2 regions of the Microbacterium sp. EF45047 genome follow, and region 2 is predicted to be linked to the other one. Evidence: predicted binding sites of a transcription regulator. Region 2 holds the regulator's gene; the other holds the start of a gene.
What was found. Region 2 encodes LexA, which represses DNA repair genes until DNA is damaged. Its sites were predicted from a motif close to TCGAACANNTGTTCGA; they were not measured.
Positions count from the first base shown of each region.

Region 1: the regulator LexA is predicted to act here: its motif matches at 3,601-3,616, upstream of JRG78_RS03715 (DUF222 domain-containing protein).

Region 1 covers NZ_CP069429.1:773,750-779,791, forward strand. The annotation lists gene JRG78_RS03690 (general stress protein) at 1-275, shown strand, start outside; gene JRG78_RS03695 (DUF4870 domain-containing protein) at 272-670, shown strand; gene JRG78_RS03700 (alpha/beta hydrolase family protein) at 670-1,314, shown strand; gene JRG78_RS03705 (hypothetical protein) at 1,383-1,646, shown strand; gene JRG78_RS03710 (VOC family protein) at 1,603-1,860, shown strand; gene JRG78_RS03715 (DUF222 domain-containing protein) at 1,923-3,572, opposite strand; gene JRG78_RS03720 (phosphotransferase) at 3,858-4,748, opposite strand; gene JRG78_RS03725 (aminopeptidase P family protein) at 4,856-6,042, opposite strand, start outside.
Region 2 covers NZ_CP069429.1:1,750,349-1,756,390, forward strand. The annotation lists gene JRG78_RS08485 (SseB family protein) at 1-605, opposite strand, end outside; gene priA (bifunctional 1-(5-phosphoribosyl)-5-((5-phosphoribosylamino)methylideneamino)imidazole-4-carboxamide isomerase/phosphoribosylanthranilate isomerase PriA) at 589-1,335, opposite strand; gene hisH (imidazole glycerol phosphate synthase subunit HisH) at 1,423-2,058, opposite strand; gene hisB (imidazoleglycerol-phosphate dehydratase HisB) at 2,055-2,672, opposite strand; gene JRG78_RS08505 (histidinol-phosphate transaminase) at 2,669-3,769, opposite strand; gene JRG78_RS08510 (LysM peptidoglycan-binding domain-containing protein) at 3,897-4,250, opposite strand; gene lexA (transcriptional repressor LexA) at 4,514-5,194, shown strand; gene metE (5-methyltetrahydropteroyltriglutamate--homocysteine S-methyltransferase) at 5,291-6,042, opposite strand, start outside.

The DNA.
Region 1 (6,042 bases), 980 kb from region 2:
CCGAGGACGTCGCCGGCGCGAACCCGCCGGCCGAGCCGCCGGCGTCCGCATCCGCTCCGCCTGCTGCTCCGGCGCCCGCATCCGCTCCGCCTGCTGCCCCGGCGTCCGCGCCTGCTGCTCCGGCGTCCGCGCCTGCTCCGGCTTCCGCGCCCGCGGCTCCTCCGGTCGCGCCGCCTCCTCCGCCCGCGCCGCCGCTGCCGCAGGACGCGCCCGCCCCGGACCGCGGCGACGCGGACGGCTCCGCGGAGGGCGAGCCGCCGGCATCCGGTCGATGACCGCGCGTCCGGCGACCGGAGCGTCCGCCTGGGCGCTCGGGCTCCTCGTGCTGCTGCCGGTGCCGTTCCTGGGATCGCTGGCATCCGGCGGGGCCATGGTCGCCGCGTACGGCTCGCTGTCGCGTCAGGGTCCGCTTGCGAAGGCGAACGCGGACGCGGCGCGCCGATGGGGACGGCTGTTCCTCCTGGTCTCGACCGCGCTGCTGGTGGTGCACCTGGCGATCACGCTGCCGCGGCTGTTCCTGAGTGCCGGGTCGGCCGGGTTCCTCCCGCAGGGCATCCCGATCCTGCTCTACATCGCCGTGTGCGTGGTGCATCTGGTCGTCGTGATCGTCGCGACCGTGCGAGCGTCGAAGGGCGAGGTGGTCCGGCTGCCGTTCGGAAGGAGGGGCTGATGGACGTGTCGCTGCCCAGCGGCGTCGTGGCGGTGTCGACGGCGTGGGCCGCGCCCGACGGCGCGTCTCGGGGCACCGTGGTGATCGCGCACGGCGCCGGGGCGGGAATGGACCATCCGTTCCTCATCGGCTTCGCGTCGGCGCTGACGGATGCCGGATTCGCGACGCTGCGCTTCAACTTCCCCTACGTCGAGGCGGGCAGACGGATGCCGGGCCCGGCCGCGCACGCGATCGCGACGTGGCGCGCCGCCGTGGCGATGGCCGCGGAGCAGGATCCCGACGTGCGCATCTGGGCGTGCGGCAAGTCGTACGGCGGCCGGATGGCGTCGATGGCGGTCGCCGAGGGGATGCCCGTCGCCGGCCTGGTGTATCTCGGGTACCCGCTGCATCCGCCGGGCCAGCCGGAGAAGCTGCGGGTGGAGCATCTGCCCGCCATCGCAGTGCCGCAGCTGTTCGTGGAGGGCACGAACGACCCGTTCGTCCAGCCGCTGTCCCAGCTCGAGGAGGCGGTGGCCGCCTGCCAGGATGCGCGCATCGCATGGGTCGAGGGTGGCGGGCACTCGTTCGAGGTGAAGGGCCGGAAGCGTCCACCGGCGGAGGTGGGCGCGTCGCTGGCCCCCATCGTGGCGGAGTTCGCGGGCTGACCGTGGCGGGGCCGTGGCGGGAGCTCGCGTCTGCGGACGCCGCCGTCCGCGAACGTGCGCTCGCCGTGATGCTCGAGGACGTCGCCGCCGGAGTTCACGATCTGACCCTCGACGAGTTCGGCGACCGGGCCGCGGCGATGCTGCGCGAAGGTCTCGGTTCCGCCGGGGACGACAGCGTCTTCGGCCGTTCGTTCGCCGTGCTGGTGCTGGCGGCCTGTGCGGCGCAGCGAACTCGGATTCCGGGTCACGCAGGAATGGCCCGGCGGGAAGTCGTGGTCCGCGGGAGAGATGTACGTGACGCTCACGCAGCCACCGAACCTGACGGGCGCTGAGCACGATCGACGGATGCCGGGAATGAACCACGTCGCCTTTCGTGGCGGCACGCCCAGTGATGTCGATGAGCTGATGGAAGCGGCGGAACGGCACGGCTGGCGGGCGCTGTACCGCGATCGTTACCCGCATGCGGGCGGCCCGGAGCACTACGCCGGATGGCTCGAGGATCAGGCCGGGTTCAAGGTCGAGATCGTCGCAGAGACGCTCCGCTGAGTTCGCGACGGCTGCCGGCCGGTCGCCGGCCCTCGGTCCGGGCCGGTCGCGGGTGGTGGTGGTCAGGCGGCGGCAGGGTGGAAGCGGGGTGGGGGTGGGTCGATGTCGCCCCAGGCGTAGCGAAGGGAGAGGCGGGGTGGGAGGGGAATGGGTTCGCCTGGGCCGGGTGGGTGGAGGTGGAAGTCGTCTTTGCCGGTGCGGGTGATGCGCCAGCCGTTGTGGTGGAGTTGCATGTGGTGGAACCGGCAGAGCAGGATGCCGCGGTCGATGTCGGTGCGGCCCTGGTCGGCGTGCCATTCGTCGCAGTGGTGGGCTTCGCAGTGGGAGGCGGGGCGGTCACAGCCGTGCCAGCGGCAGCCGCCGTCGCGGAGGGCGAGGGTGAGGCGCTGGGCGGGGGTGAACAGGCGCCGTTCTCGGCCCAGGTCCAGCGGGTTCCCGCAGGAGTCGACGGTGACCGGGATCACGCCGGTGTCGCAGATGCGGCGGGAGATGACTGTGGCAGGCAGGGGGTGCAGTCCGTCTTCGGTGTGCCCGGTGGGGGCGAGGGTGCCGTCGGGGGTGAGGACGGTGACCAGGCGGATTCCGGGCTGGCGGGTGCCGAAGACGGTCTTGGGGTCGGCGAGGATGCCGGTGCGGAGGATATCCAGGAGCAGGTCGTAGGCGAGTTGGTCGTTGGAACGGGGGTCGCGGACGAGGTCCTCGGCGCGGGTCTTCTCGGTCTCGTCGACGAACCGGGGGCCCAGGCGGGGGCGGAGGGCGGCGGCGAGGATGGCCTCCAGGAATGCGGCGCCTTCGTCGTCGAACACCCAGGAGGCGTGGGCGATGCCGTCCCGGTCGCGCCAGGTGCGGAACGAGCGCCGCTGGTATCGCTCCTGGAAGCGCCGCTCGGCTCCTTCCGGGTCCAGCCGGTCCCGGATCGTCCGGGCGGTCGAGGCGAGTTCCTCCACGGTGCGCCGGGCCGCTTCGGCGATCAGCTGCTCCGCCGCCGCACGCCACGCCTCCCGCGCCTCCGCATCCGCCACCGCAGCGGCCGCGTCGTCGGGGTGGTCGAGGGTAGGGCCGGTCGCCGTGGCGGTGGGTGGTTCGCCGAGGCCGCGCAGGATGGCGTCGTGCTGAGCGGCGGAGAGGTCGCCGGAGAGCAGGGCGGCGCCGAGCGGGGCGTGCCAGGGCGGCGTGATCGCGGGGGTCTCGCCCTGGCCGGGCCCGCGGTGTGTACCGGGATCCGGCGTCCCGCCCGAACCCGCGCCCTCACCGTGCTGCTCCGCGTCCCCCGCCGGGCAGCCATGGTCCTCCGGGCCGCCATGGTCGTGTCCGTCGTCGCCGGGATGTCCCGCGTTTGTGTCGTCGGCGGGGGATCCGCCGGCGGCGGCTTCCTCGAGAAGGGAGGTGCCCTGCCGGATCTGGCGGTGCGCATCGCTGCGGGTGCCGCCGGTGATCTCCTGCAGGAACGACGCCGCGGAGCGGTGGCCTCGGGACTGGGCCAGACCCGAATGCCCGGCATCCCGGGTGGAGCGGGACGCGACCACGCCGGCCCCGACGATCTCCACCCGCTCCGCACACCGCCGCAAGGCTCCCGCCGCCTGAACCAGAACGGCGAGGTCGGTGTCGGACAGGCGCAGAACCCGGCCGGGCAGGCTCGCGGCATCCGTGTCCTCACCGAGCAGGCCGCGCAGCACCGCGACCTCCGCGTCGACCTCGGTGAAGAATGCCATACTTCATGATCACACCGGCCACGGACATTCGAACGAGTATTCGGCACTTCTGCGAACTGAGGGTGGTAACGGAATGGTAACGAATCGACGGGTGGGGCGTTTCGTCTCGCTCCGGCTGCGCCGGTGCTCGCTCAACGACCGGGGGAGGGCGACCCGGGAGCGGTGGGGCGTTTCGTCTCGGTCGCGCTGCGCGCGTCCTCGCTCAACGACCGGGACGGGGACCGCGCTCAGCGACCGGGGGGGGAGGGCGCCTCGCTCGACGACGGCGGAGGAGGGGCGGCGCGCTCAGCGTCGGGGGAGTTCGGTGTCGGCCAGAAGGCGTGTGACGGTCGAGTGGCCGAGCTCCGCCATCGGCGGGTTCGTCTCGGGGTAGTACCAGACGAGGCCCATCGCCTGCTGCAGCGCCCATGCGGCTCCGCGCAGCCACTCGGCCTCGCCCGCGCCGACAGCGGCGCGCACATGCGAGCGGACCGGCTCGTCGAACAGATGCCATGCGGCGACCAGGTCCAGGGACGGGTCGGCCGGGCCGAAGGCCCCGCCGTCGAGGACTCCCACCAGACGTCCGTCCGCCACGAGGAGGTTCGCGGGGATCAGGTCCCGGTGGCTCATGCGGTCCTCACCGTCGGCCGCGAGATCGCGGAGCACCGACCACAGAGCCTCGACCGCAGCGGTGTCCACGATTCCGGCGCTCTGGGCAAGGCAGTGCGCCATCCACTCGTCGTGATCCCTCAGATTCCCGCCGCGTCCCCGCCCGTCGAAGGAGCGCCCCGCCACCGGCGCGCTGCGCAGGCGCCGGATCAGGCTCACGACGTCGTCCGCCAATGCGTAGGAGGACGACCACCGGAAGGGGTCGGCCACCGTGCCGGGCAGCCACTCCTGCAGCGTCCAGGCGGACGGGTACGCGGCATCCGGTGCTCCGATGCCGAGGGCGCGCGGCGCTGGGAACGGGCATGTCTCGGCGAACTCGTTCAGAGCCGACGCTTCGGCCTCGAGCTCTGCGGCGTCCGCGGGCAGCAGGGGAAGGCGGGCGGCGACGTCGCTCCCGATGCGGAAGATCGCGTTGACGGTCCCACCGGAGTGGACGCGTCGGACGGGCGCGCCGGCATAGCGGGGGAACTGAGCGGCGACCAGCGAGGCGACGAGTTCCGCGTCGACGTTCAGCTGGCCTTCGTGCATGGTGCCGGCATCGTGAGCTGCGGGGTTCCCGGTCGGGGATGCGGGCGGCTGCGGAGGCTCGGATTCCTCACTGCGTTTCGTCTCGGTCGCGCTGCGCGCGTCCTCGCTCAACGACCGGCAGCCCGGGCCATCCACGCCTCGACCTCGTCGGCGGTGCGTGGGATGTCGGCGGACAGGTTCACCGGCCCGTCGGCGGTCATCAGGATGTCGTCCTCGATCCGCACGCCGATCCCGCGGAGCTCCTCCGGCACGGTCAGGTCGTCGATCTGGAAGTACAGTCCCGGCTCGATCGTGAACACCATCCCCGGCTCGAGCACCCCGTCGTAGTACATCTCGCGGCGGGCCTGCGCACAGTCGTGCACGTCCAGTCCGAGGTGGTGGCTCGTGCCGTGCACCATGTACCGGCGGTGCTGGCCCCCGGCATCCGCATCGAGAGCCTCTTCGGCCGTCACCGGCAGCAGCCCCCATTCCGCGGTGCGGCGCGCGATGACCTCCATCGCCGCCTCGTGCACGGCGCGGAACTTCACCCCCGGACGGGCCGCGGCGAACGCGGCATCCGCTGCCTCGAGCACCGTCTCGTACACCCGCCGCTGCACCTCGGAGAACCGCCCGTTCACCGGCAGCGTGCGGGTGATGTCGGCGGTGTACATGCTGTCGACCTCGACGCCCGCGTCGACGAGGATGAGGTCGCCCGGCACGACCGCGCCGTCGTTGCGCGTCCAGTGCAGGTAGCAGGCGTGCGGGCCGGAGGCCGCGATGGTGTCGTAGCCCTCCCAGTTGCCGTCGCTGCGGGCCCGCTGATGGAAGGCGCCCTCGACCACGCGCTCGCCGCGCGGGTGCTCCACGGCCCGCGGCAGGGCGCGGATCACGTCGTCGAATCCGCTCCGGGTGATCTCCACGGCACGCCGCAGCTCGGCGATCTCGTACTCGTCCTTCACGAGCCGCAGCTCCGAGACGAAGCGCGTCAGCTCGGCGTCCTCGTCCACGACGAGGTCGTCGTCACCGGCCTGGAAGTCGTCGATGTGCGCGGTCGCAAGGCCGAGGTCGGCGGCGACCACCGCGAGGGAGGGGCGCGGGCCGATCCAGAACTCGCCGATCGTCGCGTCCGAGTAGAACTCCGACGTGGTGCGGTCCGCGCGCTCCCGGAAGTACAGGGTGACGTCGTGGCCGTCGGACGTCGGCTCGAACACGAGCACCGAGTCCGGCTCGGCGTCCTCGCCCCACCCGGTCAGGTGCAGGAAGGCGGAGTGCGCGCGGAACGGATAGTCGGTGTCGTTGCTGCGCTGCTTCAGCG
Region 2 (6,042 bases):
GGCGCGACGGAGAGGTCGACGACGGCGAGTTCGTGCGCGACGCTGCGCTGCAGGGCGGCGAACACCTCCGGGGAGAGATGGCTGGGCTCCCAGCGCTGGTCCTGTGCCACCGCCCACACCGCGGGGCGGCGGATCACGAACTCGGTGTCCGAGGCCGGGTCGATCACGATCAGGTCGGTGTCGTCGCTGGACGCCGCCAGCGCGGCGCGGGTCGCCTCGACCGGGATCGGGCGGGCACCGGCATCCCACCGCGCCATGGTCTCCACCGAAGTGAACACCGGCTGCACGCGCCGGCCGTCCGGCGCCGCAACCGTGACGATCGACAGCTCCTGCGTCTTGTCGACGACCAGCCCGTGCGGGCCGACACCCTCCTCGCCCTTCGCCGCCAGCAGCGGGACGAGCACGCGGGCGCCGCGGAACGCGTCGACCACCTCGACCTGCGACCCCTCGCCGGCGCGGAAGCGCCGCAACGCGTCGAGCAGCGCCGGGTCGGCGGAGCCGTCGTCCGCGGCGTGCGGGTTCTCCTGGAAGCGGCGCCCCTCCCAGGGAACGCCGGCGGAGTCGCCCGCCGGATGGCAGGCGTGGTCGTCAGTCCCCGGCGACATCCAGCGCCTCGGCCAGGGTGAACGCCCCGGCGTAGAGGGCCTTCCCGATGATGGCGCCCTCGACGCCCAGCGGGACGAGCTGGCGCAGCGCCGCGATGTCGTCGAGGCTGGCCACGCCGCCGGAGGCGATCACGGGCTTCGGCGTGCGCGAGGTGATCTCGCGCAGCAGCTCGAGGTTCGGGCCGCGCAGCGTGCCGTCCTTGGTCACGTCGGTGACGACGTAGCGGCTGCAGCCGGCCTCCTCCAGTCGCTCCAGCACGTCCCAGAGGTCGCCGCCCTCCTTGGTCCAGCCGCGCGCCGCGAGGGTGGTGCCGCGCACGTCCAAGCCGACGGCGACGGCCTCGCCGTACCGGCTGATCACGTCGGCCGCCCACTCCGGGTTCTCCAGCGCGGCCGTGCCGAGGTTGATGCGCGCGGCGCCCGACTCGAGCGCCGACTCGAGGCTGGCGTCGTCACGGATGCCGCCGGAGACCTCGACGTTGACGCCGCGGAACTGCTTGATGACCTTGCGCAGGATGCCGGCGTTGCTGCCGCGTCCGAACGCCGCGTCCAGGTCGACGAGGTGGATCCACTGCGCACCCTGGGAGACCCACTCCCCCGCGGCATCGATCGGGTCACCGTAGCTGGTCTCGGTGCCCGCCTCGCCCTGCGTCAGGCGGACGGCCTTGCCGCCGGCGACGTCCACAGCGGGCAGGAGGATCAGGGAGGGTGACTGCGCGAAGTCGTTCATGTCGTCCTTGGGTGGATCAGAGGAGGCCCGGTCGCGGGCACGAATCAAGAGAGTAGTCCCGCATCGGGCGGGCGCCAAACCGGTGCGTTACAGGCTCTCCACCCAGTTGCGCAGCAGGCGGATGCCGGCCTGGCCGGACTTCTCCGGGTGGAACTGCGTCGCCGACAGCGGGCCGTTCTCCACGGCGGCGAGGAACCGCTCGCCGTAGGTCGACCAGGTGAGCGCCGGCTGCGGGAACGGCGGGATCACGTCGAGCTCCCAGGCCTTGGCCGCGTAGGAGTGCACGAAGTAGAAGCGCTCGTCCTCGATCCCGCGGAACAGCACGGTCCCGGCATCCGGCTCCACCGTGTTCCAGCCCATGTGCGGCAGCACCGGCGATTCCAGCCGTGTCACCGCCCCCGGCCACTGGCCGAGACCTTCGGTGTCGTGCCCGCGCTCGACCCCGTGCGCGAACATCACCTGCATCCCGACGCAGATGCCGAGCACGGGCCGCCCGCCGGCGAGGCGGCGCTCGATGATCTCGTCGCCGCCGCGCGCGTGCAGGGCGTCGCGGACGGCGGCGAACGCCCCCACCCCGGGCACCAGGAGGCCGTCGGCCTCCAGCGCGGCCTGCCGGTCGCCGGTCAGCTCGACGTCGGCGCCGGCGGCCGCCAGCCCCTTGACGGCGGAGTGCACGTTCCCGGACTCGTAGTCGAAGACCGCCACGCGCGGCGTGCGGGTCACAACGCCCCCTTGGTCGACGGGATGCCCTCGACGAGCGGATCGAGCGCCTTGGCCTGGCGGAAGGCGCGCGCGAAAGCCTTGAACTCGGCCTCGGCGATGTGGTGCGGGTCGCGTCCGCCGAGCACCCGCACGTGCACGGTGAGCCCGGCGTTCAGCGTGATCGCCTCGAACGCGTGCCGGACCAGCGATCCGGTGAAGTGCCCGCCGATGAGATGGAACTCGAAGCCTGCGGGCTCGCCCTCGTGCACGAGGAACGGACGGCCGGAGATGTCCACGACCGCCTGCGCCAGCGCCTCGTCCAGCGGCACGAGCGCGTCGCCGTAGCGCGAGATGCCGGCCTTGTCGCCGAGCGCCTGCCTGATGGCCTGGCCGAGCACGATCGAGATGTCCTCGACGGTGTGGTGGGCGTCGATGTCGGTGTCGCCGGATGCCCGCACGGTGAGGTCGGTGAGCGAGTGCTTCGCGAACGCGGTGAGCATGTGGTCGAAGAACGGCACCGAGGTGTCGATGCTGCTGCGGCCGGTGCCGTCCAGGTTCAGCTCGAGCTCCACGGTGGACTCGGATGTGCTGCGGTGGACGCCCGCGGTGCGGGGCTCGGAGGGGGCGGCGCTCATGACGCCGATCCTACCGAGGCGGTGTCGCCCACGGATGCGAGCGCGTCCAGGAAGGCGGTGGTCTCGGCCTCGGTTCCCGCGGTGACGCGCAGGTGGCCGGGGATGCCGACGTCGCGGATGAGCACGCCTCGGTCGTAGAGGCACTGCCAGACCGCCTTCGGGTCGTCCACTCCCCCGAACAGCACGAAGTTCGTCCACGATTCGTGCGGGCGGTAACCCAGCGCCTCCAGGGTGGCGGAGATGCGGTCGCGCTGCTCGACGATGTCGTCCACCATCCGCAGCATGGTCGGCGCGTTGCGCAGCGCTGCGACCGCGGCGGCCTGGGTGAGCGCACTGAGGTGGTACGGCAGGCGCACCAAGCGCAGGGCGTCGATGAAGGCCGGGTCGGCGGCGAGATAGCCGACCCGTGCACCCGCGAACGCGAACGCCTTGCTCATGGTGCGGGACACCGCGAGCCGCGGGCGGCCGTCGAGCAGGGTGAGGGCCGACGGAGCGTCCTTCGGCGCGAACTCCTGATACGCCTCGTCGACGACCACCACGCCGCGGGCGGCCTCGTAGACGGCCTCGACGACGTCGAGGCCGAGGGGTGTGCCGGTCGGGTTGTTCGGGGTGCAGAGGATGACGACATCCGGGTCGGCGTCCGCCACCTGGGCGGCGCCGTCCTCGGCACTCACCCGGTAGTCCGCCTCGCGCGTGCCGGCGATCCAGCGCGCGCCCGTGCCCTGGGTGAGCAGCGGGTACATGGAGTAGGTGGGGGCGAAGCCGAACGCGGTGCGTCCAGGGCCGGCGAAGGCCTGCAGGATGTGCTGCAGCACCTCGTTCGACCCGTTCCCGGCCCAGATGCGGTCGGGCGTGAGGCCGTGGCCGAGGTACTCGGCGAATCCCTCGCGGAGGAGGGTGAACTCGCGGTCGGGGTACCGGTTCACGTCACGCAGGGCCAGGGCGATGTCGTCGAGGATGTCGCTGGCCACCTCGTCGGGCACCGGATGCGTGTTCTCGTTGACGTTCAGTGCGACGGGGAGAGGGGCCTGCGGCGCGCCGTACGGTGTGAGCCCGCGCAGATCGTCGCGGAGGGGCAGCTCATCGAGGGAGGTCACCCTTCCCATGCTAGGACGAACCGCCGGGGCGCTCGGCGCGTGCGACGAACGGTTCCGAGCCGGGCGCGGCCGGCGTGCCGGCGGGTCAGTCCGCGCAGCCGGCAGGAGAGCCCGCGCAACCGGCGGCTCAGTCCGCGTAAGCAGCGGGGATGGCGATCTCACTGCCCGCCTGCACCATGCCGCCCGGCAGATTGTTCAGGCGGATGATGTCGTCGACGACGTCGCGCGGATCAGCGTCCGGCGCCACGTGCGCGGCGATCGACCACAGCGTGTCGCCCGGCATCACGGTCACGGTCTCGAACGACGCCCGGTACGCCTGCTCACCCGAGGCGAGGGCGGAGCCGCCCGCGAGCGCCGAGAAGGCGATGCCGGCGGCGAGCGGGGCGGCGGCGAGAGCGAGGAGCACCCGGCGTCCGCGTGCGGTGAGGCGGAGACGCGTGCGCGGGCGGGCGATCGGACCCTGGATGGCGATGGTGCTCATGTGCTGTGCTCCTCGATGTGATCGGCAGCTTCGCATCCGACCCTCGGCCGGGAGAGCCGGATGCGAAGCTACGTTCCGAATCTATCTTCGATATCGAACATCTGTCAACACGTCTTCGAAATCCTGTCAGGTAGGTCTCCGACACGCTCGAACAGATCTTCCGAAATCGTGAGGATCTCGGATACGGTTTCGATATCGACACCCCATCACGGGCCACCGACATTCGAACCCGGTCGCCAGCGACGGCGCACGAAGGAGCACAGATGAGCGAGAACAACGCCGCCGAAGCGCCGCGCACGCGCCGGCGCAAGAGCCTCAGCCCGAAGCAGATGGCGATCCTCGAGGTCATCCAGACCTCGATCGCCAAGCACGGCTACCCGCCGAGCATGCGCGAGATCGGCGACGCCGTGGGACTGAAGTCCCTGTCGAGCGTGACGCACCAGCTCGGTCAGCTGGAGCTGAGCGGCTACCTGCGTCGCGACCCGGGCAAGACCCGAGCGATGGAGGTGCTGATCGATCTGCCCGGGGCGAGCGGCGAGAATCCCGCCGACGCGGGCCCGGCCGTGGGCGACGCCGCGCTCGTTCCGCTGGTCGGCCGGATCGCCGCAGGGGTGCCGATCACCGCCGAGCAGCAGGTCGAGGAGATCTTCCCGCTGCCGCGGCAGCTCGTCGGGAAGGGCGAGCTGTTCATGCTCAAGGTCTCCGGCGATTCGATGATCGACGCCGCGATCTGCGACGGGGACTGGGTCGTCGTCCGCACTCAGTCGACGGCCGAGAACGGCGAGATCGTCGCGGCGATGCTCGACGGCGAGGCGACGGTGAAGACCTTCCGCCGCCGGGACGGTCACACCTGGCTGCTCCCCCGCAACTCGGCGTTCGAACCCATCCTCGGCGACGACGCCACCGTGCTCGGCAAGGTCGTCGCGGTGCTGCGCGCGGTCTGACGCCTCGCGCCTGATCCGTTCGGGGCGGGTTCTCACGTTCGGGGCGGTTCTCCGCCGCCCCGGGTGTGAGAATCCGCCCCGAACGCGTGGGGCCGGTCAGGCCGTGACGGCGACGTCCTCGCGGACGCGGCGCGTCGCCTCCGCGATGTTGCGCAGCGAGGCCACGGTCTCCTCGTAGCCGCGGGTCTTCAGGCCGCAGTCCGGGTTGACCCAGACCTGGCGCAGCGGCAGCTCCTCGGTCGCGCGACGCAGCAGCGTCTCGACCTCGTCGACGCTGGGCACGCGGGGCGAGTGGATGTCGTACACGCCCGGGCCGATGCCGTGGTCGAAGCCGGCCTCCGCGACGTCGGCGACGACCTCCATCCGGCTGCGCGCCGCCTCGATCGAGGTGACGTCGGCATCCAGGGCGCGGATCGCGTCGATCACCACGCCGAACTCGGAGTAACAGAGGTGCGTGTGCACCTGCGTGGCGGCGGCGGCGCCGCCGGTGGCCAGGCGGAAGGAGCGCACCGACCAGTCCAGATACGCCGGCTGGTCGGCCCGCTTCAGCGGCAGCAGCTCGCGCAGGGCGGGCTCGTCGACCTGGATGATGCCGATGCCGGCCTCCTCGAGGTCGGCGATCTCGTCGCGCAGCGCGAGGGCGACCTGGTTCGCGGTCTCGCCGAGCGGCTGGTCGTCGCGCACGAACGACCAGGCCAGGATCGTCACCGGCCCGGTGAGCATGCCCTTGACCGGCTTCGCGCTCAGCGACTGGGCGTACGAAGCCCAGGACACCGTGATCGGCGCCGGACGCGACACGTCGCCCCACAGGATGGAGGGACGCGTCGCCCGCGACCCGTAGGACTGCA